DNA from 3 places in the Tunturiibacter psychrotolerans genome. Region 2 is predicted to be linked to each of the others. Evidence: riboswitches for the same ligand, from Rfam matches in the RefSeq annotation. Region 2 holds a riboswitch; each other region holds the start of a gene.

Region 1 (7,925 bases), 320 kb from region 2:
ACACACGATCAGCAACAATATGGGCGTCGACGGCTTCGGTATGGGACTGATGCTTGAAGCTGGGATGATTGCTTCACACGTCGGAAGCTATGTGGGCGAAAACCGACGGCTGGAGGCTCTGGTATTGAAGAAAGAGCTCGATCTTACGCTGATTCCGCAGGGAACGCTGGCTGAACGAATTCGTGCGGGTGGTGCCGGCATCCCAGCGTTTTATGTGCCGACCGGATTGGGAACTGTGGTGGCCGAAGGGAAAGAAACGCGCAAAATCGGAGATCGGACTTACGTCCTAGAACCTTCACTGAATGCCGACGTCGCGTTAATCAAAGCGTGGAAGGGCGACCGACTAGGGAATCTGGTGTATCGGAAGACGGCGAGAAACTTTAATCCGGCGATGGCGACTGCCGCGAAATTAACAATTGCCGAAATCGAGGAACTGGTTGAGCCGGGAGAGCTGAATCCGGACCACGTCGTTACCCCGGGGATCTATGTGAACCGGGTTGTGGTCGGCGCAGCTTATCGTAAGCCGATTGAGTCGAAGTTCATCAAGTCTGGAGGTGCCGCGTGACAGGCAAAGAGCGGATTGCGCGGCGGATTGCGCGAGAGTTTCGAGACGGTTTTTATGTGAATCTTGGTATCGGGCTGCCGACCATGATTGCTGAATACGTACCTGCGGGGATCGACGTTATGTTCCAGTCGGAGAATGGAATGCTCGGTGTCGGCGGGCCTCCGACCGATGACTGCGCTGACCCCGACCTCATCAACGCAGGGAAGCAGCCGGTGACGGAACTGCCGGGATGCTCGTTTTTCGCGAGCGAGGAGTCGTTCGCGATGATTCGGGGCGGACACATGGATATGAGCATCCTCGGAGCGATGCAAGTCGACGAGCATGGCAATCTCGCAAACTGGACGATTCCGGGAAAGATGGTGAAGGGCATGGGAGGCGCAATGGACTTGGTGGCGGGGGCACGTCGCGTGATCGTTGCTATGGAACATCAGACCAAAGATGGAGCTTCGAGGATTTTGAAAGAATGCACATTGCCGCTGACCGGACAGCGTGTGGTCCATGACATCGTGACGGAACTTTGTTGGATTCGCGTAAGCCCCGAAGGGCTGGTGTTGACTGAGGTAGCCGATGGGATGGACGCCGCTGAGGTGCAATCCCGGACCGAGGCGAGACTACTTGTTTCGCCAGATCTGCGTCTGATGACCGTCAACGCATCAGGGTAGTGGGCGATTTGCTTGCCGGCCGATTTTCGAGTCGACGTGAGTGTGACATCGCAACGATTTCGTTGTGGTATAACGAAATCTGTCTCGGGTGCCCATCAGGGCATAACAGGGAAGTCCGGTGAAGAGCCGGCGCGGTTCCGCCACTGTAAGTGAGGATAGCTGCTTTGAAGTACCACTTGGCCAATGGCTAGGGAAGGTAAAGCGGCGTGCAGGTCACCTGCCACCTCCAAGCCAGGAGACCTACCCGAGAGTAACCGGCAGACTTCTGCGGAGAACAAGAAGATGCATGATCGCTATTCTTATACGGTTTTCTCATCTGGAGCTCTTTCCATCGAACCTGTTGCCTTAGCGTCGGGAAGAGGTGTGAGCTTTGAGTGAGATGCATCGTCAACGTGTAGTACGGGCAGACGGTCGCCCCGTGAACATTGTGCAGCGGCGTGCGCATCTCTCCTATTGTTTTTCCGGCTGCTGTTGCGGGAGGATTGAGCGCGGCTATGCACAGGTGCCCGCCGAAACATACAAGGAAGAGTGGACTCGCCGGAAGATGCGAAATGCGGTCCATCTTACGAAGGCGGGATGTCTCGGACCCTGTGTTTTATCAAATGTGGCGAGCTTAGTCTTTGATGGAAGGGCAGTGTGGTTTCATTCTGTCAACACACCCTGGCAAGTGAAACAGATATTTGAATACATTGATGCGATGTTAGAAGCGGATCGCTTTTTGCAGCCGCCAGAAGAATTGCTTGAATATGTCTTTAACTTTTACGACTGGGACGCTCGGCCTCCGGCTTCGGTCTCGATTGCCTCTGAGAATGCGGTACAGGAAGAAGTACAGGGCATTGCCCTTTTTACGCATGCGGACACAGACTTGGTGACGCTTCAAAACGCGCGCCCTGGACTTCCAGGAGACATCAATGTTTTTCCTTATTCCTTGAATAGTCTGCGTAGTGAGGAACAGATGGTTGCGCTGTTAGCGGGAGCTCTGGCGCGGGCTCGCATTATCGTGTTGCGTTTGCACGGGCCATTGAGTTCGGTTGCTGGATTCCAGCTTCTTAGCGCCATGTGCGCTACGCAGAATCGATTCCTCGTCGTGGTGAGCGGTGTCGGCGAGATGAATCCCGAATTTCTTCGTGCCAGTACTGTCGATCCCGATGTCGTCGCGTCCGTGACGACTTATCTGGAGCGTGGTGGAACATCTAATCTTAGGGAATGCTTAAAATACTTGTCCGACCGTCTGCTGCTCACTGGGCATGGTTACGAGAAACCTACAACTCCCGCCGAGCACGGCATCTACATGCAGGATTTAGAGCACGCGGGATACGAGGACTGGCTGCAGCGTGCAGATCGTACGAAGCCGACCGCAGCCATTCTCTTCTATCGCGCTCATCTTCTCAGCGGGAATACTGCCTTCGTTGATGCTCTGGCTGAGGCAGTGGAGTCGCACGGCTTAAACGCGCTCTGCATATTTACATCTAGCATGAAGGCTCTGGATAACGATTTTCCGGCCGCGCTCCGACTGGTTGAAGGACGCGCTAATGTCATCGTCACCACGTTGTCATTTGCAATGGGAGAGATCAACGCCGGCGATGTGACACTTGCCGGTGAGAACATTTCAATCCTAGAGAGAATGGGAATTCCGGTGATCCAGGCAATCCCGAGCGGGATGACAAGGGGAAACTGGGAAGTGTCTCGGCGTGGTTTAAATGCGCTGGACACCGCGATCAACGTAGCGCTTCCGGAGTTTGATGGCCGCATCATCTCGGTTCCGATCTCGTTTAAAGAGCGGGGCAATGCTCAATCCGGGGATCTATATGTCCCTCACCCTGGGCGCGTAGACCGCGTTGCTGGAATTGCCGCTCGGCTTGCGAAACTCCAGACCCTGGCCAATCCATATAAGCGTGTTGCGTTTGTTCTTACAAATTCATCGACCAAGGCTGCCCAGGTAGGAAATGCTGTCGGACTAGATTCGCCGGCGAGCCTGCTGAACCTGCTGCAAGCAATGAAAGGACGCCGCTACAGGATCGGAGACCTGCCAAAGTCTGCCGATTATCTTATTCACGATCTTCTTTCGCGCGGGACATATGACGACGCACATCCCCTCAATGAGGGAAGCGCTCATCGATATTCGCGCGTAGTCTATCGGCAACGCTTCGAACGTTATCCTGATGTCCCAAAGAAACGGATGATCGATTTGTGGGGGCAGCCTGCTGATCGCGGATACACACTGCGATCGTCTTCGCCGAAGATCGATAAGAAGCTGATGAGCGATGTTGCGATGAAGATTGCTGCGATGGACTTTGAACCATGGAGTGATACCGACGACTACCTGTTTGCGGCAATGCATCTGGGGAATGCGCTGATAGCAATTCAACCGCCGCGTGGCTACGGGCTTAACCCTGACGCCATTTATCACACTCCTGATCTTCCACCGACGCACCACTACACTGCGTTCTATCAGTGGCTCTCGACTTCAGTAGAAGAAGGTGGATGGGGCGCTAATGCCATCGTGCACGTCGGAAAGCACGGAACGCTCGAATGGTTGCCGGGAAAATCTGTCGGCTTGTCGGGAGACTGTTTCCCGGATTTGCTGATCGAAGACATGCCGCTTATCTATCCGTTCATTATTAACGATCCAGGAGAAGGTAGTCAGTCGAAGCGCAGAGGTCATGCGGTGATTGTGGATCATTTAACCCCGCCAATGACTAGTGCAGAAACCTACGGGCCGCTCGCAGCATTGAACCAATTGGTGAACGAGTACTACGCGGTGGAGAAGCTGGACCCATCAAAGCTCCCTTTCATTCAACAACAGATTTGGGAGCTGATTCAGGATGCAAATCTAAAAACTGATCTCGATCTGAAAAACATGTTGTCGCGCGACCATGGGGATCATAAACACGATTGGGAGGACGAACTCACGCCAGAGGGGGTCCCCGTCACTCTTGCAGAGATGAGCGGAAGTGAGGTCGCGCATCTGATCGAAGATATTGATGGGTATCTGTGCGAGCTTGGCATGGCGCAAATTCGTGATGGTCTGCACATACTCGGTAATATGCCTCCGCTTCCCGAGATGCTTCGCTCGATGACTCGGTTGGCGAACGTGGGCTCGCCCAGCCTTTTGGATGCGCTCGCCCGTAATCTCCAGTTTGGTTATCAGGAACTTCTCGACGCGCCAGGGAAAAGGCTTGATGTTGCAGTCACTCTCTCTGGGACTGTTTGTTATACGCATGCCGATGTACTCGAGATGCTGGATCGAATGGCGTTGAATCTTTATACAAGACTCGAAGAAACCGGTTTTCGCATCGATGTGTCCGAGGAGTTTCAACGTGAGATAGTGGGGGCTGCGTCGAAAGAGGTTACGGCGGCTCTTACATTCGCCTGTCAACAGATAGTTCCGAATCTGGAACGCGTTAATGAAGAGGTTGAGCACGTTCTCGACGCTCTGGAAGGCCGCTATGTTCCGGCAGGTCCGGCGGGTGCGCCGACGCGTGGGATGGCGCACATCCTTCCCACAGGCAGAAACTTCTACGCGGTTGATCCTCGGGCGCTTCCTTCTGAAGCTTCGTGGCGCGTAGGCCAGCAGCTTGCTCGCGAGGCGATAGAACGATATCGTGTTGAGGAAAATCAATACCCTGAGACAGTTGGGCTCAGCGCGTGGGGCACCTCGCAGATGCGAACGCATGGTGACGACGTGAGCGAGGTTCTGGCGCTACTTGGTGTGCAGCCGATCTGGAATAAACAGTCGAGGCGTCCTGAGGGAATGACTTTGATTTCACTAGAAAAGCTCGGGAGGCCGCGCATTGATGTCACTCTTCGCATCAGCGGCTTTTTTCGAGATGCGTTTCCTCATCTGATTGACATGATCGACGACGCGGTCTCGCTCGTCATTCAGCAGGACGAGCCTTTGGAGATGAATTTCCCAAAAAAACACTATTTATGGGACCTTGAAAAAAATAGGGCTCAGGGAGTTGAAGAAGCTGAGGCATCCGCGCGGTACAGAGTTTTTGGGGCGAAACCCGGTACGTACGGCGCGGGTATCCAGGCGCTGCTGGAGACACGGCACTGGAAGAGTGACGAAGATATCGCTCAGGTGTTTCTCGAATGGGGCGGCTATGCATATGGCAACGCGGCGAACGGTGTTGATGCGCGGCATGTCTTTGCGGAACGATTGAAGAGCGTACAGGTCGCGCTGCATAATCAGGACAACCGGGAACACGACATCTTTGATTCTGATGATTATTTTCAGTTCCACGGTGGTATGGTGGCGACCATCCGAGCGCTTACTGGGGTACAACCGAAGGCTTACTTTGGCGATAACTCCCGGCCGGATGCTGTGCGCGTGCGGGACCTGCGTGAAGAGGCATTGCGTGTCTATCGCTCACGAGTGGTCAACCCTAAATGGATCGAGAGTATAAAGCGCCACGGCTACAAGGGTGGACTGGAGCTAACAGCGACAGTCGATTACATCTTCGGCTTTGACGCGACTGCACATGTAGCTCCAGATTTTATCTATGAAGGGCTCGCCCAAGTGTATGCCCTCGAAGTGAATACCCAGGACTTCCTGAAACAATCAAATCCTTGGGCGTTGAATGCGATTGCCGAACGTCTGCTCGAAGCAAATGAGCGTGGGCTGTGGGAAGACCCCAAGCCGCAGACACTTGAAGCGTTACGTGAAGTTCTGTTCGATAGCGAAACCCTGCTGGAACTACGTGGTGAGACGAGAAGGAGCGCGGTATGATTCGACCGGCTTATCCCTTCACGGCGATCGTCGGCCAGGAACAGATGAAAATGGCGTTGCTGCTCGCTGCTGTGGATTGGCGACTCGGTGTATTGTTGCGTGGAGACAAAGGCGCAGGAAAGACCACGGCCGCGCGAGGGCTCGCCGAGTTGCTCCCGAAGCCTGGCCGCTTCGTTAATCTTCCAATAGGCATTACAGAGGATCGTCTTTTGGGCGGATTGGATTTGGCTAGTACGTTGAAAGGTGAGCCAGTACTTCGACCGGGCCTGGTAGCAGAAGCGAATGGTGGCGTTCTTTACATCGACGAGGTGAATCTTTTACCCGACCATCTTGCCGATGCACTGTTGGATGTAGCCGCTACGGGCATCAGCACGGTCGAACGAGAAGGTTTCAGCGCGGTCCAGGAAGCACGGTTCGTTTTGATGGGAAGTATGAATCCAGAAGAAGGATCGCTGCGGCCACAGTTGCTCGACCGATTTGCTCTTGTCGCCGATATTGCTGTCGCTGGACTCGCGGCCGAAAGACGAGAGATCGTTGAACGGCGAATGGTTTATGACGCCGATCCCCCACTTTTCGCGGGTTGGTGGATGGAACAGCAGATAAACCTTCAGCAGCGGATAGTGGCTGCGAGAGCGGCGCTCCAAGCCGTGGGATGTTCTAGCAATATGTTGGACCACATCAGTGCGATCGTTTGCAAGCACGGAGTTATATCTCTTCGTGCAGATCTCGCCATTGCGCGTGCCAGCTGTGCACAGGCCGCTCTGCTAGGAGATGAAGAGATTACAGAAGAACATATTGATACCGTCTTGCCGCTCGCACTCGCGCACCGACTAGCGCGGTCGTCTCAGAGGCCACCTCTTCCGAAGACTCCTCCTTCGCCATTGCCCCAAACGCCATTGCCGATTGGGGAGAGTGAAAAGACCGATCAAATGACTGAACAACGATTTACTCCCCTGCCAATCAGCACACCCGAGTTGCGTTGGACTGCGGATGATGGCAAAAGCGGAGCTACAGAGGCGCGCAGAGGAAAGGCACCGGGGCCCGTTGTTAGAAGCAGGAGAAGCGAACAGCCCGCGGAGCTTGATTCGCGTCGCTCCGTGTTGGAAACCGTTGTTCGTACGGGGCAGGTGACGCCTCGTCTTCAAGATCTATACGAAAAGGTGCGGGAGCCACTAGTTGGATCGCGATTTTTATTCGTTGTCGATTCAAGTGGATCGCATGCCGCGCGGGAACGGATGAGAGCGGTTAAGGGAGCGGTGGCTGGTCTTATTGAGCGGTCTCTACGGCGTCGCGACGAGATTGCCATGATTGTATTTCGCGGCGAATCTGCAGAGCTTCTGATTGAGTCTACGAACGATGTGGCGGCTGTGACTGCTGCTTTGGAGTATCTGCCGACGGGGGGGCGTACTCCGCTGGCGCATGCTCTTGAACTGGCAAGCCAATTCGTAACTCCTGAGACGCTCTTAGTGTTGATCACCGATGGTCGTGCGAATGTCCCCTATGGCGGAAAGGATGCCTGGCTCGATGCGTTGCAGGCGGCGATCAAGATTCAGTGTCCCGCTCTCGTCGTTGACACTGAGTCGAACGAGAATGCATTCGGTAAAGCGAGGGAACTTGCCGACGCAATGCGAGCGGAGTGCATTAGCCTGACGGAGCTTGAGGCGGGATATGACTTTGCCATTCTTCTCAAAAACGGTGCCAGTCGATAGCTTACGAAAGCGCTTATTTCTTTGAGAGGGCTCTCCAGAACGTCTCGAATCCGAGGGTTTGAAATTTCTCGGCGGCGACGGGTGAGCGGCCATGAATGTCACCGATGTTTCCATAGTTGCTGAGAGGAACTCTTGAGGTATGTGGGGCGGGCCCAAAGGTGCCCTCATTCGATGAGTAAAAACTCAATCCCAGGCGGCGCTCGCGTCCAGATGCAAGCGCGCGGCGCCGCCTGGGGACTTTAGTAGACGTCGCGCTG
Region 2 (7,925 bases):
CAGATCACTTCATTGTCTTTGGGAAGCCTGGACCGCGTGATCCCATTTGCCACCATATTTGCATCACAATAGATGGGCTTTCCCGCAAGGAGTGCCATCTCCCCGACTTCAATCGCTGTTGGTGACGCGGCGACATACTGTGGCAGGTCCGTCATCCCACACGCATGAATCATCCGCACAACAACGCGGGCAAGACGCGGGGAAAAGGCGGATAGATCTGATTCCGTTCTAATGATCTCAAAGGATTCTCGATAGATCTCTTCGGCACTTTTTTTATAGGTCATCATCGTGAAGAAACCTCAGAGCGCAGTTCGGACCGGCACGCAAGCACCGCATCTAGGGCAGAGTCACGCGAACAATTCGACGCTATAAAACGCCCATTAGTCCGCAAGTCGTAACCCGAAACAGTTGCGATTAACTCGGCTGTCGCACCGTTTCGCATAGCACACTGCTTTTCACATCCTGAGATGTTGACTTTCCATCCGGGCTTCACAACTTGCTCAGACAGCAAGTGCGCCAAGAGAGACGCGTCATTCCTCACATCAGCCAAAGACGCATCACAACCGGTTCCTGCACAGACAAAGACTCCTCCATATCCACTTTTGTTATCGAGCGACAAACCCACGGATTGGAGCCTTGCAGCAACTCGACGAATCGCGCATTCGGGAATGGATCCGATTATGATGCCTCGCCACGGGGCTAGCCGAAGATCTCCATCCCATTCCGTTGCGATTGAGGCAATGCACTGTGTCTGCGCTGACGTCAGCCGTCCGAGAGGAACCAAGGGCACCAGGTTTACGAAACCGGCCTGCTTCGTCAAGTAAACTCCTACAGGCGCCTCGGCCACAAACTTGCGGTCATTCGAACAGGGACAGTCCACCAGAAAGTGAGATAGTTCACTAAGTAGATGGTTCATAGCCTGCGACATTGATGCAATTTTTCTTGCCCTTGCAGGCACGTCAAACTTTTTCGAAATATAGAGGCATACCTGTGCCGCCTCAAGAAGGCAGTCAACTGCCTTATCAATCGTCACGCCGAAGCCAGAAAAAATACCACCGATCACTAGATGAAATAAATGAGAATCGTCGACCGTTATTACTCGCAAGGCCAAATCGTCATCTTCATGGTTAAACCAGCTTCCCCCGCTATCGATAGCAAAGCTGAACTTGGGCGGTAGACCAGCCATCCCTGGGTCTCTGGTAATGCGGCTATCTAGCTCTCGAACAAACGGCCGCGAATCTAAAATCTCGTCGAAGCCTAAGCCGGCGAAGGGGTTTGTCACTACATTGCGAACGCGGTCGTGATTCGGTGAAGGCAAAAAGCCTGCGGAATCAAGTCCCCGAGCCAAATAGTTCAAATTCTCATTTTCAATGCCCCGCATCTGCAGATTTGAACGTGAAGTAATCTCCACATGTCCATCTGAAAATGCGGCGGACAGTTTGGCAATAGCAGAGAGTTGGCTGGGAACAATCATCCCACCCGGAACTCTGATCCGAGTGAGTAGGCCATCCTTTGCCTGAACGGCATGAAGAATTCCAGGGCAGAAATTCTCTCCAACTCTCATCGTAGAACTTTCTTTCTTAACTAGCGGTAAAACGGATCGCTTAGAAATCACGTTTGGCTATCTCGTCGTAGTCCGTCCTGAACGTAAGCCATAATTGCTACTGTCCTCGCAGAGGTCTTAGTTTTTCAAACCTCCACCATCACGCCCATAGCCTGGATGGGAATAACGTTCTTATCGCCACAAGAGGAGTGGGGAAACACAGCCTTGAGAGGTACGCTGTGGTCGCCCGGCCTTCCCCTCGGAGGCGTGTGCAATTCTGCCCATATGGGCAGCGTTTACGGCAGGTTTTCGGACTTACAGGCTGCCTATTCACTCCAGCTTCCCAGTTCACAACCGAACCAGTGCCAATGTGGAGTTTTCGTTCCTGATTACCGCTGCGGGGCAGTTCCGGGATCTCACCGGATTCCCTTTCAGCCTGCTTCTTGGAAGCAGACACCGGAAACATTTTGAGTATAGACCAGATAAATATTCCTAACAACGTGATCCATCACCATTAGGCGATAGATGTCAACGCTTTGTCACGATCGCTATCCCACTCTCGCCTCAGCCGTCTTCCCGCTGTTATCTGTCGTAGCGGATCCTAAGAAGGCCTCTTTATTTTGGTGACAGTTGCCTTAAGTTATCCGATTTACTTTTTCGCTGTTTTAAGAACAGGTGGGTGCCCCACCCGTTCCCGGTGATCAATCTTACTGATCCTCAGCTGCGGGCTCGACCAGTGAAATCGACGGTCGCTTTCCCGCTGCATCATCCGCGGTCTGAAGTGGATGGTGGCCCGGGGCAGAGTCCAACTGCCGACCTTCGCGTTAGGAGTGCGCTGCTCTATGCAACTGAGCTACCGGGCCACGTTTTGCTAGTGTATCGCGTAGGTTGTTGGTGCTGCGGTGGTAAACTTGGGGGTGGAGAGTTTATGCCTGAGATACAGCGTCGACGTGCGGTTACGGTGAATATTGGTGGAATTCGGGTGGGTTCGGATTCACCGGTTGTGGTGCAGTCGATGACGAATACAGATACGGCTGATGTTGAGAGTTCGGTGCAGCAGATTGCGGCGCTGGCGCGCGCCGGCTCCGAGATGGTGCGCGTTACTGTCAACAACGATGAGGCGGCGAAGGCTGTACCTGCGATCGTCGAGGAGCTTGCGAAGAAGGGCTGGTCAACTCCGATCATTGGGGACTTTCACTACAACGGTCACCTGCTGCTGAAGAAGTACCCCGAGACGGCGAAGGCGCTGGCGAAGTACAGGATCAATCCGGGCAATGTGTCGATCGGGCGGAAGGATGATGACAACTTCCGGACGATGGTTGAGGTTGCGGTCGAGCATCAGAAGCCGGTTCGGATCGGCGTGAACTGGGGTTCGCTCGACCAGGCGCTGCTGACGAAGATGATGGACGAAAATTCGAAGAGCACCAATCCCCTGCCCGCTCGCGATGTGATGATGGAGGCGATGGTGGTGTCGGCTCTCGATAATGCTGCGGCTGCGGAGCGTTATGGATTGCGGCGGGATCAGATTATCTTGTCGGCGAAGGTTTCGGGGGTGCGGGACCTGATCGATGTCTATACCGAGTTGGCAAGGCGTTGTGACTATGCGCTGCATCTTGGCTTGACCGAGGCTGGGATGGGGATGAAGGGCATCGTGGCTTCGGCTGCGGGTCTGGCTCCTTTGCTGCTTTCGGGGATCGGGGATACGATCCGGGTTAGTTTGACTCCGACGCCGGGTGGGGACCGGTCGGAGGAGGTTCGTTGCGGGCAGCAGATTCTGCAGTCGCTCGGGATTCGCAGCTTTATGCCGCAGGTGACCAGTTGCCCTGGTTGTGGGCGGACTACCTCGACCTACTTTCAGGAGCTGGCGGAGCGGATTCAGGGTTATCTGGTGGCTTCGATGCCGGAGTGGAAGAAGCAGTATCCGGGAGTCGAGGAGTTGAAGCTGGCTGTGATGGGCTGCATTGTGAACGGGCCCGGTGAGTCGAAGCATGCCAATATCGGGATCTCCCTGCCTGGTACGTTCGAGGAGCCGAAGGCTCCCGTTTATGTTGATGGCAAGCTGTTCACCACGTTGAAGGGTGATCGGATCGTCGAGGAGTTTCAGGTAATTCTCGATGAGTATGTCGAGAAGCGATATGGCCGGGTGCCGGTCGAGGTCTAAACACTTTTTCTCATTGATAGCCGATTGCAACGATGTGCACTACAGCGTCTTGCCTTATGTCGCGGGTACCCCCTCCCCCCTTAGGGGGTATTTTGGACGTAAATTACTTGTATTCAATAGCTTACAGCGTGGCTGTGTCTGCAAAATATTCATAACAAACGAGTTACGCCTAAAATACTTGTTATCAATGAATTAGCCCCGGACCGAATCCCGGGACCAGTTTGTTTGGTTCTTAGTAACAAGTATAGCTTCTGGTGTGGAACTAATGCGCCACGCGGAAGTCACTGTTTTGAAGAGGTTTTGTTCGATTCAAGGGCTTGACAGGTTTTGATACTAGATGCAACGGTATGCCGCCACCCAATGCAACGATATCTCGCCACTAGCGGCATATCAATGCACAGTTGTCCCGCCAGCCACTACATTGGTTTCCCCTGAATTATTGCGGTCGCGGACGCTTCGAATCCTGCTCCAGTGGAATCGGTCGTTTTCAGGCGCAACTCTCTCCCGTATTCGCATCACCCATTGCAGAACAGACGCAAAGTTGCAGGCGTCCTGTGACCCCGAGAAGTGGGCATAAATCCAAATGTGTGACCGTTTGTGAGACGTTTTAGGCCCGCGAGATTGGCTGTGAAAGCAGTTTACATACCATCCTTAGGTCAAAGTACGTGCGAAGATGTGCAGCCCAGTGCATGTGTCTCGGCCGGGCATTTGAAATCCAAGTCATCAAAGTAAGTAAACTTATACCCCGTGAACAAGATCGTTGATGGGATGAATGGGACTTATTTGTCCGTGCTAGGACTGCGAGCAGATTGGTCCTTCAACTATCCGAATTAGAAGAAGTTGCGATAAACGCTCGCGCGTTCCAGCAAAGTAACCTTCGTCAATTACTACTGTGTACACACAGTTGGACTCAAATGCATTACATTTTGCCCTCAACGTGCACTGTGAGTCGGCACGTTAAGGGCCCCGTGTCGCAGGGCGCGAAAGGTCTTGCTGCAGTTCTGTCGTTGAGTCTTGGTTGAAACTCGTTAGGAATTTGGATTCATTCTCCTCTCTCACCACGAATCAACCACGGGACGCTGGAGGTGAGTCGTGTCGCTGGTTAACTCTGTGTCTACTGGTTTGGCCATATCACGTCTTCCACCCTGCATTTCAAGCAGGTTTGAAGCGGCCGCGAAGTCCTTGCTAAGAGCAACGCTTTTTATCTGCGTATTGATTGCTGTGACTAAGTCGGCGTTGGGCCAAATAGCGACTCCGGTAAATGTGCCTACCTGGCGATACGACAATAGTGAGGCGGGAGCAAATACTCAGGAGACACTGCTAACTCCAGCTAATGTGACTGCCTCATCGTTCGGATTGCTTTTTTCAAGATCCGTAGATGGCTATGTCTATGCTCAGCCTCTCTACATCAGTGGCCTTACGATGAGTGATGGGCTAGTACACAACGTTGTTTTTGTAGCGACCGAGCACGACTCCGTTTACGCTTTCGATGCTGATTCGAACGCTGGCACAAATGCGCAGCCACTGTGGCAGATAAGCCTACTCAGCTCAGCTTATGGCGCTGCACCTGGCGCAACCACGGTTCCCAGCGCGGATGTTGACACAAATGACATTGTTCCTGAAATAGGGATCACTAGTACCCCTGCGATCAACGTCGCTGGCAACACGATGTACGTCATTGCCAAGACGAAGGAAGGTGGAGGATATGTACAGCGGCTGCATGCGATCAACATACTCACCGGAGCAGAGCAGCCAAACAGCCCGACCATTATTCAAGCGACAGCGTTGGGCACCGGAGCTGGTAGCTCAGGCGGTCAAATCGCGTTTAGTCCGTTATGGCAGCTGAACCGCCCGGCCTTGGTCTATTACAACGGCATAGTGTATGCCGGCTTCGGTTCTCACGGTGATAGCGGCCCATGGCATGGCTGGTTGCTGGCATATGATGGCACAACACTTGGCCAGACTGGGGCTATCTGTCTATCTCCTAGCGGTTCTGGAGCTGGCATCTGGGCGTCAGGTGCCGGAATGCCAATTGACAATGGAGGGACCAGCGGACGAATGTTCCTTTCAACGGGCAACGGCTTGAACACTACGTACCCTCCGTTCAATCCGAGTGTCAATCTCGGGGACAGCGTCGTGGAAGTTAGTCTGGCAGGCGGCAGTCTTGCTGTGACTGATGCCTTCACAACTTTCAATCAGGCCGCGTTATCCGCGGCAGATCACGATCTGGGGTCCGGCGGGGTTCTTCTGTTGCCCGATCAAGCAGGTCCCAATCCTCATCTGCTGATACAGGCGGGAAAAGAAGGACGCATCGTGGTTTTAGATCGAGATAATCTCGGTGGCTATCTACCCGGAGGTACTTCGAACACAAACGCCTTGCAGGATATTCTGGGCGCAACGAAGGGCATCTTCAGCACTCCCGCCTACTGGAATGGAAGTGTTTATACATGGGGTAGTGGGGACTATCCTAAAGCGTTTAGCCTCACTAATGGTGTACTCGCATCTACCACTTCCAGCCTTGGCACTGTTACCTCCAGCTTTCCGGGGGCCAGTTTCGTCATATCTTCAAGCGGGACACAGAACGGTATAGCGTGGGCTGTACGGCAGACCGGAAGCACTACTCCCGAGACCCTCTACGCCTTCGATGCCACCAACCTGTCGAAGATTTTGTATGAAAGCGATAAGCAGCCGCGCGACAATCCTGGTCTGTCCAACAAATTTGTTGTACCTATCGTCACGAATGGCAAGGTGTACGTCGGAGCGCAGCATCAGCTTGATGTATTTGGCTTACTCAATGGCGAACCAGTCGCTGCAGTACCAACCATTATACCCAACGGGGGTGTCTTCGAGGCGCCCCAGCAGATATGGCTCACTACGGCAACACCTTCTACGAGCATTTTTTATACGTTAGATGGAACGGTTCCTACAACCGGCTCCAATCTCTATACTTCGCCCATCACGCTGACGGCGGCTACAACGGTCAAAGCGATGGCGAGTGGAATCAACTACCTTCAGAGCTCGATAACCTCCGCAGCGTTCACTCCGTCGCCATTGACGCCGCTGCCGGTATTCACCCCAGCTGGAGGCACCTATACCTCAGCGCAGCAGGTTGTGTTGTCCGACAGGGACAGTTCCGCCACGATCTACTACACGCTGGATGGTTCTACTGCTACAACCTCATCTGCGGTCTATTCGAGTCCCATAATGGTGGGAGCAAATACAACCGTAAGCGCCTTGGCAGTAGATCCGGCGCTGCAGACAAATCACGCTGTCTCGGACGCTTATGTCATACAGCCCGGCGGTTCGAGCATAAATTTTGGCAGCGGCTTTGCAACCCCTGCTGGGATTACCTTCAACGGCACAGCTACTACCAGCAGTGACGCGTGCCTTCAGCTCACGAGCGGAGGCATCAATCAGGCGGGGAGCGCCTTCTATAACGTACCCATTGACATACGCGCCTTTACGGCAGACTTTGCATTCCAGATTCTTAATCCGATAGCAGACGGCTTCACGTTCACGATACAGAATGCAAAGGCCACTGCACTGGGAAACAACGGCGCGGCCCTGGGTTATGGAAACACGAAAGCCATGCCTAACAGCGTTGCTGTTAAGTTTGACTTCCACAACAACGCGGGAGAGGGCAACGACTCTACGGGGTTTTATACAAATGGGGCGATGCCCACGATTCCTGCTGTCGATATGACGTCGAGCGGAGTCCTTTTGAATAGTGGCAACATCATGCAGGCCCATCTGTCATATGACGGCACCACTCTAACCTTAACTTTGACCGACATCGTCGCTGCCAAGACATTTACGTACAGTCAGGCGATTAATATTCCCCAGATCGTGGGAGCCAATACGGCATATGTAGGCTTCACAGGCGGATCCGGCGGAAGCACAGCAGTTCAAAAGATCCTGACCTGGACCTACAGTGCCTCGGTGGCCGCAGTTCCTCCTTCATCTCCCACCTTCAGCCCCCCAGGGGGCAGCTATACGACGACGCAAAACGTTGCGCTCAGCGATACCACTTCCGGTGTCGCGATTTATTACACGACGGACGGCACGACTCCAACAACGTCCTCTGCGGTGTACAGCAACCCTATTGCGGTTAGTGCAGGAACGACGACAACCTTCGAAGCATTTGCTGTTGTGCCATCTGGATTGGAAAGCGCAGTGACTACTGCAACCTATGTTATTTCCGCGACGGTACCTAGTGTTACC
Region 3 (7,925 bases), 120 kb from region 2:
TACTCAAACGTGAACGCAGACATCTGTTCAGGTCCTCGTCGGTAAACGATATGCACATCAATAGCCCCAAGTCGAACGGCTGCAATCGCCGCATCAATTGCAGTATTGCCGGCTCCCACCACGACAACACGATTGGGTACAGTCGTCAGCGAGCCAGACTTGTATCCAGCAATTAGATCGAGTGCGTTCGTCACTCCGGGGAGCCTTTCTCCAGCGACTCCGAGCTTATGAATCGCGCCCAGTCCGATGCCTAAGAAAACCGCATGATGTTTCTGTTCAAGTTCGGCAAGTCCCGCAGCATCGATCCTCGTCTCGAAGTGAAAGTCCACCCCCAGCTGCGCAAGCATCTCAATCTCACGCAGACTCTCCACCAATGGCAACTTGTACTCCGCAACTCCGTAAGTGTTTAAGCCTCCGGGCAACGGTCGCGCATCGTAGAGATCGGCGCGAATGCCACGACGCCGAAGCTCAGCGGCGCAAGCCAGTGAAGCCGGTCCTGCGCCAACCAACGCAACCGATAGCCCAGTTTCGGCGCCAGGTTCAAACGGCAGCGGAGCTCCACTGTCATACAGCGCATCCATCGCAAAACGCTGGAGCCGTGCGATCTGAATCGGTTGTTTGTTGTAGCGATGCATCACGCAAGCCCCTTCGCAAAGCACCTCCACCGGACACGCCCGAGAACAGCTCGCTCCCAGAATATTCGCATCCAGAATCGTGCGCGCAGAGCCCGAAAGATTCCCGCTGGCAATCTTCTTGATAAATCGCGGCACATCAATATGCGTTGGGCATGCATTCGTGCAGGGCGCATCGAAGCAATACAGGCAGCGATTAGCCTCAGGCACAGCAGCCTGCCGGTCGAGTGGCGGATGCAGATCGCCAAAGCGTTCTGCCACCTTTGACGTAGCTGCGATCTGCTCAGGAAAAGGAACGCGCTCGCTCATCAAAGTCCGATCATCCTGTCAGGCTCAACAAAATCACAGCCGGAGAAACATCCATCGAATGTGGGCAATTGCATCATGGAAGACATCATGACCCTCCTGGACCGCGCATCTTTTATCAGGAGTGACTATTATGCACTATCTCGCCAAACGTACTGCCAACCAGAGAGATCCAAAATCACTTTGAATCATGCAATAGAGGAAATCCATCTTCATCATGATCCCTGCTCACTCAACCATCTCAAGGTCTTTCTCGCAAGCCGATCGAACGCCTGCACAGCCAACGTCAAATCTTCGATCCTCGTATCTTCCGCTTTATTGTGGCTCAGCCCAGCAAGCGATTGAGTAAACATCATGACGGTCGGAATCCCAGCGCGCGCGACCTCCGCAGCATCATGCAGCGGACCGGACGGCAGCCTATGAGACACGCTGCTCGTCTCCCGGACTGCCTCCTCACAAAACTCAATAAGCTGCGGATCAAACGGGACCGGTTCAATACTCCAAATCCTCGACCAATCGACAGTGCAGCCTTCTTCCTTCGCGAAACGCTCACTGGCATCGCGAGCATCACGCAACATCGAAGCCAGCACCTTCTCGTCAAGGTCACGCATATCAAGCGTAGCCTCGCAACGTCCCACCACAGCCGTCACAATCCCGGGAAAAGTCTTCACACTTCCCATTGTCGCGACCGCATCAGGATGTTTCCGCGCGATCGGACGAATCTCAAGCGCCAGCTTAGCCGCAGCCGCCAGCGCATCCCGTCGTACGCTCATCGGCGTCGATCCAGAATGAGCCTCCTGCCCATGGAACGTGATGGAATGGCGCTCCACCCCTTTGGTTCCCAGTACAACTCCCAATGGCAGACCCATTCCCTCGAGCACCGGCCCTTGCTCGATGTGCAACTCCAGATACGCAGCAGCATTTCTCCGCTCCTCCGCAGCCCTCCCAATCTGCTCCACATTAATCTTGCAGCTTAGAAGAGCATCCTCCAGCCGCACGCCATCGCGATCCGTCCGACTGCGATCGGCTTCAATCGTATGAGTCCCTGCAAATGCGGAAGATCCGAAGAGGCTGCGACCGAATCGCGCACCTTCTTCATCAGCCCAGTCAACCAGCCGAATCGTGATCGGCGGGCGTCCGTCAAAATCTTCTACCAGGCCACGCGTCACCTCGAGTCCAGTGAGCACGCCAAGGCATCCATCCAACCAACCCCCATTCGGCACAGAGTCAAGATGACTCCCAAGAATAAGAGCTCGATCTGAATCGCCCCGAAGGGTAGTCCAGGAATTTCCCGCAGCGTCATAGTGATGTTCTAACGGAAGGCCTTTCAGTTTCTCCTGAAACCACTCTCGCGCCTTGAGCCAGGCTGGAGTCCACGCCACTCGCTGAGCGCCGTCGGCGTCGCCCGTCAACGCACGAAGTTCCTTAAGATCAGAGATGACTCGAAGCGGATCAACAGGCACTCATCTCCTCCTAAAAAATAAGGTTATACCTGTCGCAGGTTTGTGGGTGGAATTTGAATGCACAGCAGCTTCGAGTCCAAGCGCCATCAAAAACTTTCGTGTCTCTGTGTCTAGAAGCCGTTAAAATGGTTCCGAACTCTTGGCCTTTCTTCCATCCAATAACCGTGCTCATTTGGTGAGCAAATTCGGGAGCAGCATTTGTCCATCCGCTTATCCATTCTCAAAGCTCTCGTCTTTGCCGTCCCGCTCGTTCCCTTGGCACAGAACGTTCAAGCCGAATCCCCCCAAAGCTCAGAAGGCGATAAAGTCGTAAAAATCGCCGGTGCACCCAATACGCCCAGAAAGCAGAAAAAGCACTATGTCGTTCTCGTCTCACTCGATGGCTTCCGCTACGACTATCCACAAAAGTTTGGCGGACCACATATCGCCGAACTAGCGCGCACCGGAGCAACCGCACCAGGGGGCATGCTGCCGTCCTACCCCTCCATCACCTTTCCGAACCACTTCACCCTCGTCACCGGTCTTAATCCCGAGCATCACGGAATTGTAGGCAACGTGTTTTACGATTCCGTTCGCGGCGAGACATATTCCTACCGAGACCCGAAGACCGCCACCGACGGAAGCTGGTACACAGGCACCCCGCTTTGGTCATTAGCCGAACAACAGGGAATGCGTGCCGCATCCTTCTTTTGGCCCGGCTCCGAAGCAATAATCGCAGGCGAACGGCCCGACGAATATCTCCACTTCGACGACGGCTTCGACGACCAGAAGCGTATCGATCAGGTAGTCGCCTGGCTCAACCTGCCTCCGTCGGAACGTCCGCACTTCATTACCCTCTACTACAGCAACACCGATCACGCCGGACACACCTATGGTCCTGACTCACCTCAAGAGCAGGAGCAGGTCCATCACGTCGATCAACTCATGGGTGATCTCAAAGCCAGACTCGACGCCACTCATCTCCCCATCGACCTCATCATCCTCGCCGATCACGGCATGATAAAGACGGAAGGCGACTGGATCACACTCGACCAATTCGCCGATCTCTCACACTTCAAAACCGAGGGCACGCTCCTCTACGCCGAGAGCGAAGCTGACGCCCAGAAAGCTTACGAGAGCTTTCGCGCTCACCCAGACCCGCGTTTCACCGCCTATCGTCGAGTCGAAGTTCCTGCCTATCTCCACTTCAACGAAAACTCACGCGAAGGCGATCCAGTTATCGTCCCCAACGGTCCCTACAACATTCGCAGCCATGAGAGCCCCCGCAACCCACCCGCAGGCGAACACGGCTATGACGTAACCCGAATGCCCGAGATGAAGGCGATCTTCGTCGCAAATGGTCCCGACATCCGCCCGGGAACGAAGCTCGCCAGCTTTCAAAACGTCGATGTCTATGACTTCATCGCAAAACTCCTACAGCTCAAACCCGCGGCCAACGACGGGGAATTGAAGCCACTGCGACCCGCTCTGAAGTGACTTTTCATGATTTCGTCAAACAAATAATAGATATTTACGCAGAAGGCCGGATCCCTTCCGGCGTCGATTTCACCGAGTCATCGACGTGTGCTAATTTGTAAGAGAAACATCTTGGGTGCCCGCGAGGGCATAAAAGGGAAGCCGGTGTAAGTCCGGCATGGTCCCGCCACTGTAATCAGGAAAAGACTCTTCACGAGCCACTCGGTCTCAATCGGGGAAGGCGAAGAGTCAGGAGCCGCTCAACAGCAGCTTCCGCCTGTAAGTCAGGAGACCTACCCAGGAAAATCGTGATTCTACCCCCGCGTGGAAACGGGGCCGATCGCTCACTGACCCTGAGCCTTACGCCTGCTTTGCCACGCCTTTCGAGGCGAACGTGCTCTTATCGAAGTCAAGCAGCTCCGTCGTCAGAACACTTGTATCAACTCTGACGCTTGCCTTCCTCTTATCCGTCTCTACACTCCTGCACGCCGCAACCGGCGGCAGTATCTCCGGTACCGTCACGGATCAAAGCGGCGCCATCGTTATGGGCGCGGCGCTCAAGCTCGTCAACATCGCACAGCAGACAACATACCAGGCAATCTCCGACAAGCAGGGGTTCTACATATTTCCAAATCTGCCCGTCGGCCACTACGACCTCATCATCACCGCCTCCGGTTTCAACACACAGCGAAGAGCTGACCTTACTGTAGACACCGACTCCGCCATCCGCGTCAACGCTGCTCTCGATATCGGCACGCGGTCCGACGTCGTAACGGTCACGAGCGAAGCCGGCGTTCAAGTCGAGACCGTCGCAACCCATCTCGGTGAGGTAGTATCCGGCGATCAGATGACCGCCATCCCTCTGAACGGCCGCAGTTACACCGATCTGCTCGCCATCCAGCCAGGCGTCGCGCCCGTCACGACTCTTCTTCCCAGCTCCGTCATCATGGCCGGAGTCACCGGCAGCATCGACCCCTCCGGCGATGCCAACCCCGGCACCCTCTCCATCAATGGCCAGCGCGAATCCTCCAACGGATTCATGGTCAACGGAATCAACGTGGAAGAGCCCATGAACGGTGGAACCGCCGTTATCCCCAATCTCGACTCCATCGAGGAGTTCCGCGTCCTTACCACCAACTTCGATCCCGAGTACGGCAACTACAACGGCGGCATCATCACCGTCGTCAGTAAATCCGGGACGAACCGTCTTCACGGCAAAGCATTCGAGTTCTTCCGCAACACCAACCTCGACGCCAAAGGCTACTTCGATCAGACCCGCGCCTCCTTCGACCAGAACCAATACGGCGGAGCCATCGGCGGTCCCATCAAACGCGACAAAATATTCTTCTTCACAGACTTCCAGGGAGCACAAACCACACAAGGCGTCTCAACCGGCAACATCTCAGTCCCCACCGTCTCGCAGCGCAAAGGCAACTTCATCGATCCTTCCTCAAGCAAGAGCACACTCACTGGATGCGTCAGCGGCCCTTATCTGGCCTCGTTACTCTCGCAGGAACTGGGGAGGACAGTTACGGCAAACGATCCCTACTCGGCTCAATCCGTGTGTACGCCTGCCGGTGCAGCGAGCGGCCCCATCGTATTCCCGGATGGAGTAATCCCACAGAGTGCAGTATCCGCTCCAGCAAAGAATCTACTCCAGTACATTCCCTCGCCTAACGTCACCTCCAACGGAGTGCAGAACCAGTTCTCCAGTTCCGCCTTCTCGCAAACCGTCCGCGACGACAAGGGCTCAGTCCGCATCGACGGCAACAGCCGCTTCGGCCAGCTCTCCGCCTACTACTTCATTGACGACTACAGTCTCGACAATCCCTACCCCGGCTCAGTCGCTGGCGCTAGCGTGCCCGGCTTCGACGCCCTCTTCATCGGCAGAGCGCAGCTCTTCTCAGCTAGCGACACAAAGGTGATCGGCGCAAACACCGTCAACGAGTTCCACATTGGCTATCTGCGCAACGCCAACATCATCGGCCAGCCAAAGGGTGGTCTCGGTGTAAGCCTCGCCTCTCAGGGTTTCACCGACCCTGCCAACGGAGGAATCTTCGTCCAGGCCCCACAGTTCGAAGGCATCGAAAACATCACATTCCCGACCTTCGTCATGGGCGTCCCGATTACAAACATTACTCAGACCAACAACACCTACTATCTCAGCGATGGCATCTCCCGCTCCGTCGGTTCGCACACTCTCAAATTTGGCGTACAGTTTCACTCCGATCAGGTCAACGAACATCCCAACGCAACCTTCAACGGCACCTTCAATATCAACGGCACCGAAACCGGAGACCCCTACGCGGACTTTCTCCTCGGCACCCCCAGCAACTTCACACAATCCTCCGGCCAGCCCTTCTATCTTCGCAATCGTTACCTCGGCCTCTACGTGCAGGACAGCTGGCGCGTTCGCAGTGACCTCACCATCAACGCCGGCCTCCGTTGGGATCTCATCGAACCCTGGTCGGAAAAATATAATCAGCTCCAGACCTACATCCCCGGAGAGCAATCGACGCTCTACCCTGGAGCCCCCGAAGGTTTTGTCGTCGCCGGCGATCCCGGAGTCCCCAGCACCATAGCCCCCACCAGCTACAAAAACTTCGCCCCGCGCATCGGCTTCGCCTACACACCAAAATTCGATCAGGGCTTCTGGAGCAAAATCTTCGGCTCCAGCGGCCAGTCCAGCATTCGCGCCAGCTACGGCCTCTTCTACACCGCATTTCCCGGCCTGACCGCAGGCATCATGTACGCCGTGCCACCCTTCGGCTTCAACTATCTCAGCCCCGGTCCACCACTCCTCGCAACGCCCTTCGTCACCGCCGCAACCGGCGTCAACAATGGTCAACGCTTCCCCTTCCCGTTCCCTTCGCACAACGTCTCGGCATCCAATCCCGACAACACTGTCAACTGGGCCAACTTCACTCCCATCGCCGCCGATCCCTTCTTCTACTACCGCAACCGCGCCCCCTACACCAACAACTACATGCTCTCTATCCAACGCCAGATCACGGGCCACACCTTGCTGACTGTGAGCTACGTCGGCAATCAGGGACACCGCATCCTCGCCCTCGTCTCCGCCAACCCCGGTGATCCCGCCCTCTGTCTCAGTCTTCCCGGCTGCGGTCCCTTCGGCGAAGACTCCACCTACACCAACAGTGCCGGTCAAACAGTGCAGGGAACTCGCGTAGGCCAAGGCCCCCACTACGGCGAAAACACCGCCGACAAATCCGTAGCCAGCTCCAACTACAACGCACTCGAGACCACCGTCCGCTACCAGCACCACGGCTCCCAATTCCTTTTCAGCTACACCTACGCCAAGTCCATCGACCAGGGCTCCAGCCTCGGCGAACAGCTCAACCCCATCGACCCCCGCCAAAGCCGCACCATCTCAGCCTGGGACCTCAAGCACAACTTCGTAGCCAGCTACACCTGGGCGCTCCCTCTCGCCACTCTCTTCCGCAAAAGCAACCGCCTCACCGAAGAGTGGAGCCTCTCCGGCGTCGCCCGCTTCGCCTCCGGTTTTCCCGTCACCTTGTTCGACAACTCCGACAACTCCCTCCTCGGCACCCTCGGCAACGGCGCCAACAACTATCTCCTCGACACCCCGCAGTACCTCCCCGGCGCTCTCAAAATCAACACCAACGGTCGCAACGGACGGCCAGCCTTCAACACAGCGCTCTTTCCCGGAGAGCAATTCGGCCAGCTGGGCAACGCCAAACGCCGAGTCTTCTACGGCCCCGGCATCAACAACTTCGACATGGCCCTCCAGAAAAATCTCCGCTTTGCAGAAGCAAGATCTCTCGAGTTCCGCCTCGAGTCTTTCAACACCTTCAACCACGCCCAGTTTTACGGCCCCGCCGCAGTCGACGGACAAGTCGAAGACACGCAAAACTTCGGCAAAATCGTCAGTGCCGCAGCCCCACGTCTGGTTCAGCTCGCAGCCAAGTTCTCCTTCTAACGCAAAACTACTCATCTCCAGAAGGTAAACTGTTCGCACCGCTGCGCCATTCGAACGCACCTGCAATGGGAGACGAGTAGTTCATGCAGAACAGAAACAGTCGTAAGC

Evidence for each region. Region 2 has a riboswitch for cobalamin ahead of cobG (precorrin-3B synthase). Riboswitches for the same ligand answer to the same signal wherever they lie in the genome.
Region 1: linked by a shared signal. The riboswitch ahead of RBB77_RS07120 (cobaltochelatase subunit CobN) and the one ahead of cobG (precorrin-3B synthase) in region 2 are both predicted to bind cobalamin.
Region 3: linked by a shared signal. The riboswitch ahead of RBB77_RS06335 (carboxypeptidase regulatory-like domain-containing protein) and the one ahead of cobG (precorrin-3B synthase) in region 2 are both predicted to bind cobalamin.

The regions. Positions count from the first base shown of each region.
Region 1 covers NZ_CP132942.1:1,747,777-1,755,701, forward strand. Annotated here, with positions in the region: gene RBB77_RS07110 (CoA transferase subunit A) at 1-565, shown strand, start outside; gene RBB77_RS07115 (3-oxoacid CoA-transferase subunit B) at 562-1,227, shown strand; cobalamin riboswitch at 1,297-1,489, shown strand; gene RBB77_RS07120 (cobaltochelatase subunit CobN) at 1,646-5,959, shown strand; gene RBB77_RS07125 (AAA family ATPase) at 5,956-7,668, shown strand; gene RBB77_RS07130 (diflavin oxidoreductase) at 7,908-7,925, opposite strand, start outside.
Region 2 covers NZ_CP132942.1:1,425,078-1,433,002, reverse strand. Annotated here, with positions in the region: gene RBB77_RS05930 (precorrin-8X methylmutase) at 1-287, opposite strand, end outside; gene cobG (precorrin-3B synthase) at 284-1,564, opposite strand; cobalamin riboswitch at 1,827-2,019, opposite strand; tRNA gene RBB77_RS05920 (tRNA-Arg) at 2,330-2,406, opposite strand; gene ispG (flavodoxin-dependent (E)-4-hydroxy-3-methylbut-2-enyl-diphosphate synthase) at 2,472-3,704, shown strand; gene RBB77_RS05910 (chitobiase/beta-hexosaminidase C-terminal domain-containing protein) at 4,887-7,925, shown strand, end outside.
Region 3 covers NZ_CP132942.1:1,542,812-1,550,736, forward strand. Annotated here, with positions in the region: gene RBB77_RS06320 (NAD(P)-dependent oxidoreductase) at 1-941, opposite strand, end outside; gene RBB77_RS06325 (Zn-dependent hydrolase) at 1,154-2,401, opposite strand; gene RBB77_RS06330 (ectonucleotide pyrophosphatase/phosphodiesterase) at 2,600-3,877, shown strand; cobalamin riboswitch at 3,974-4,171, shown strand; gene RBB77_RS06335 (carboxypeptidase regulatory-like domain-containing protein) at 4,251-7,817, shown strand; gene RBB77_RS06340 (penicillin acylase family protein) at 7,901-7,925, shown strand, end outside.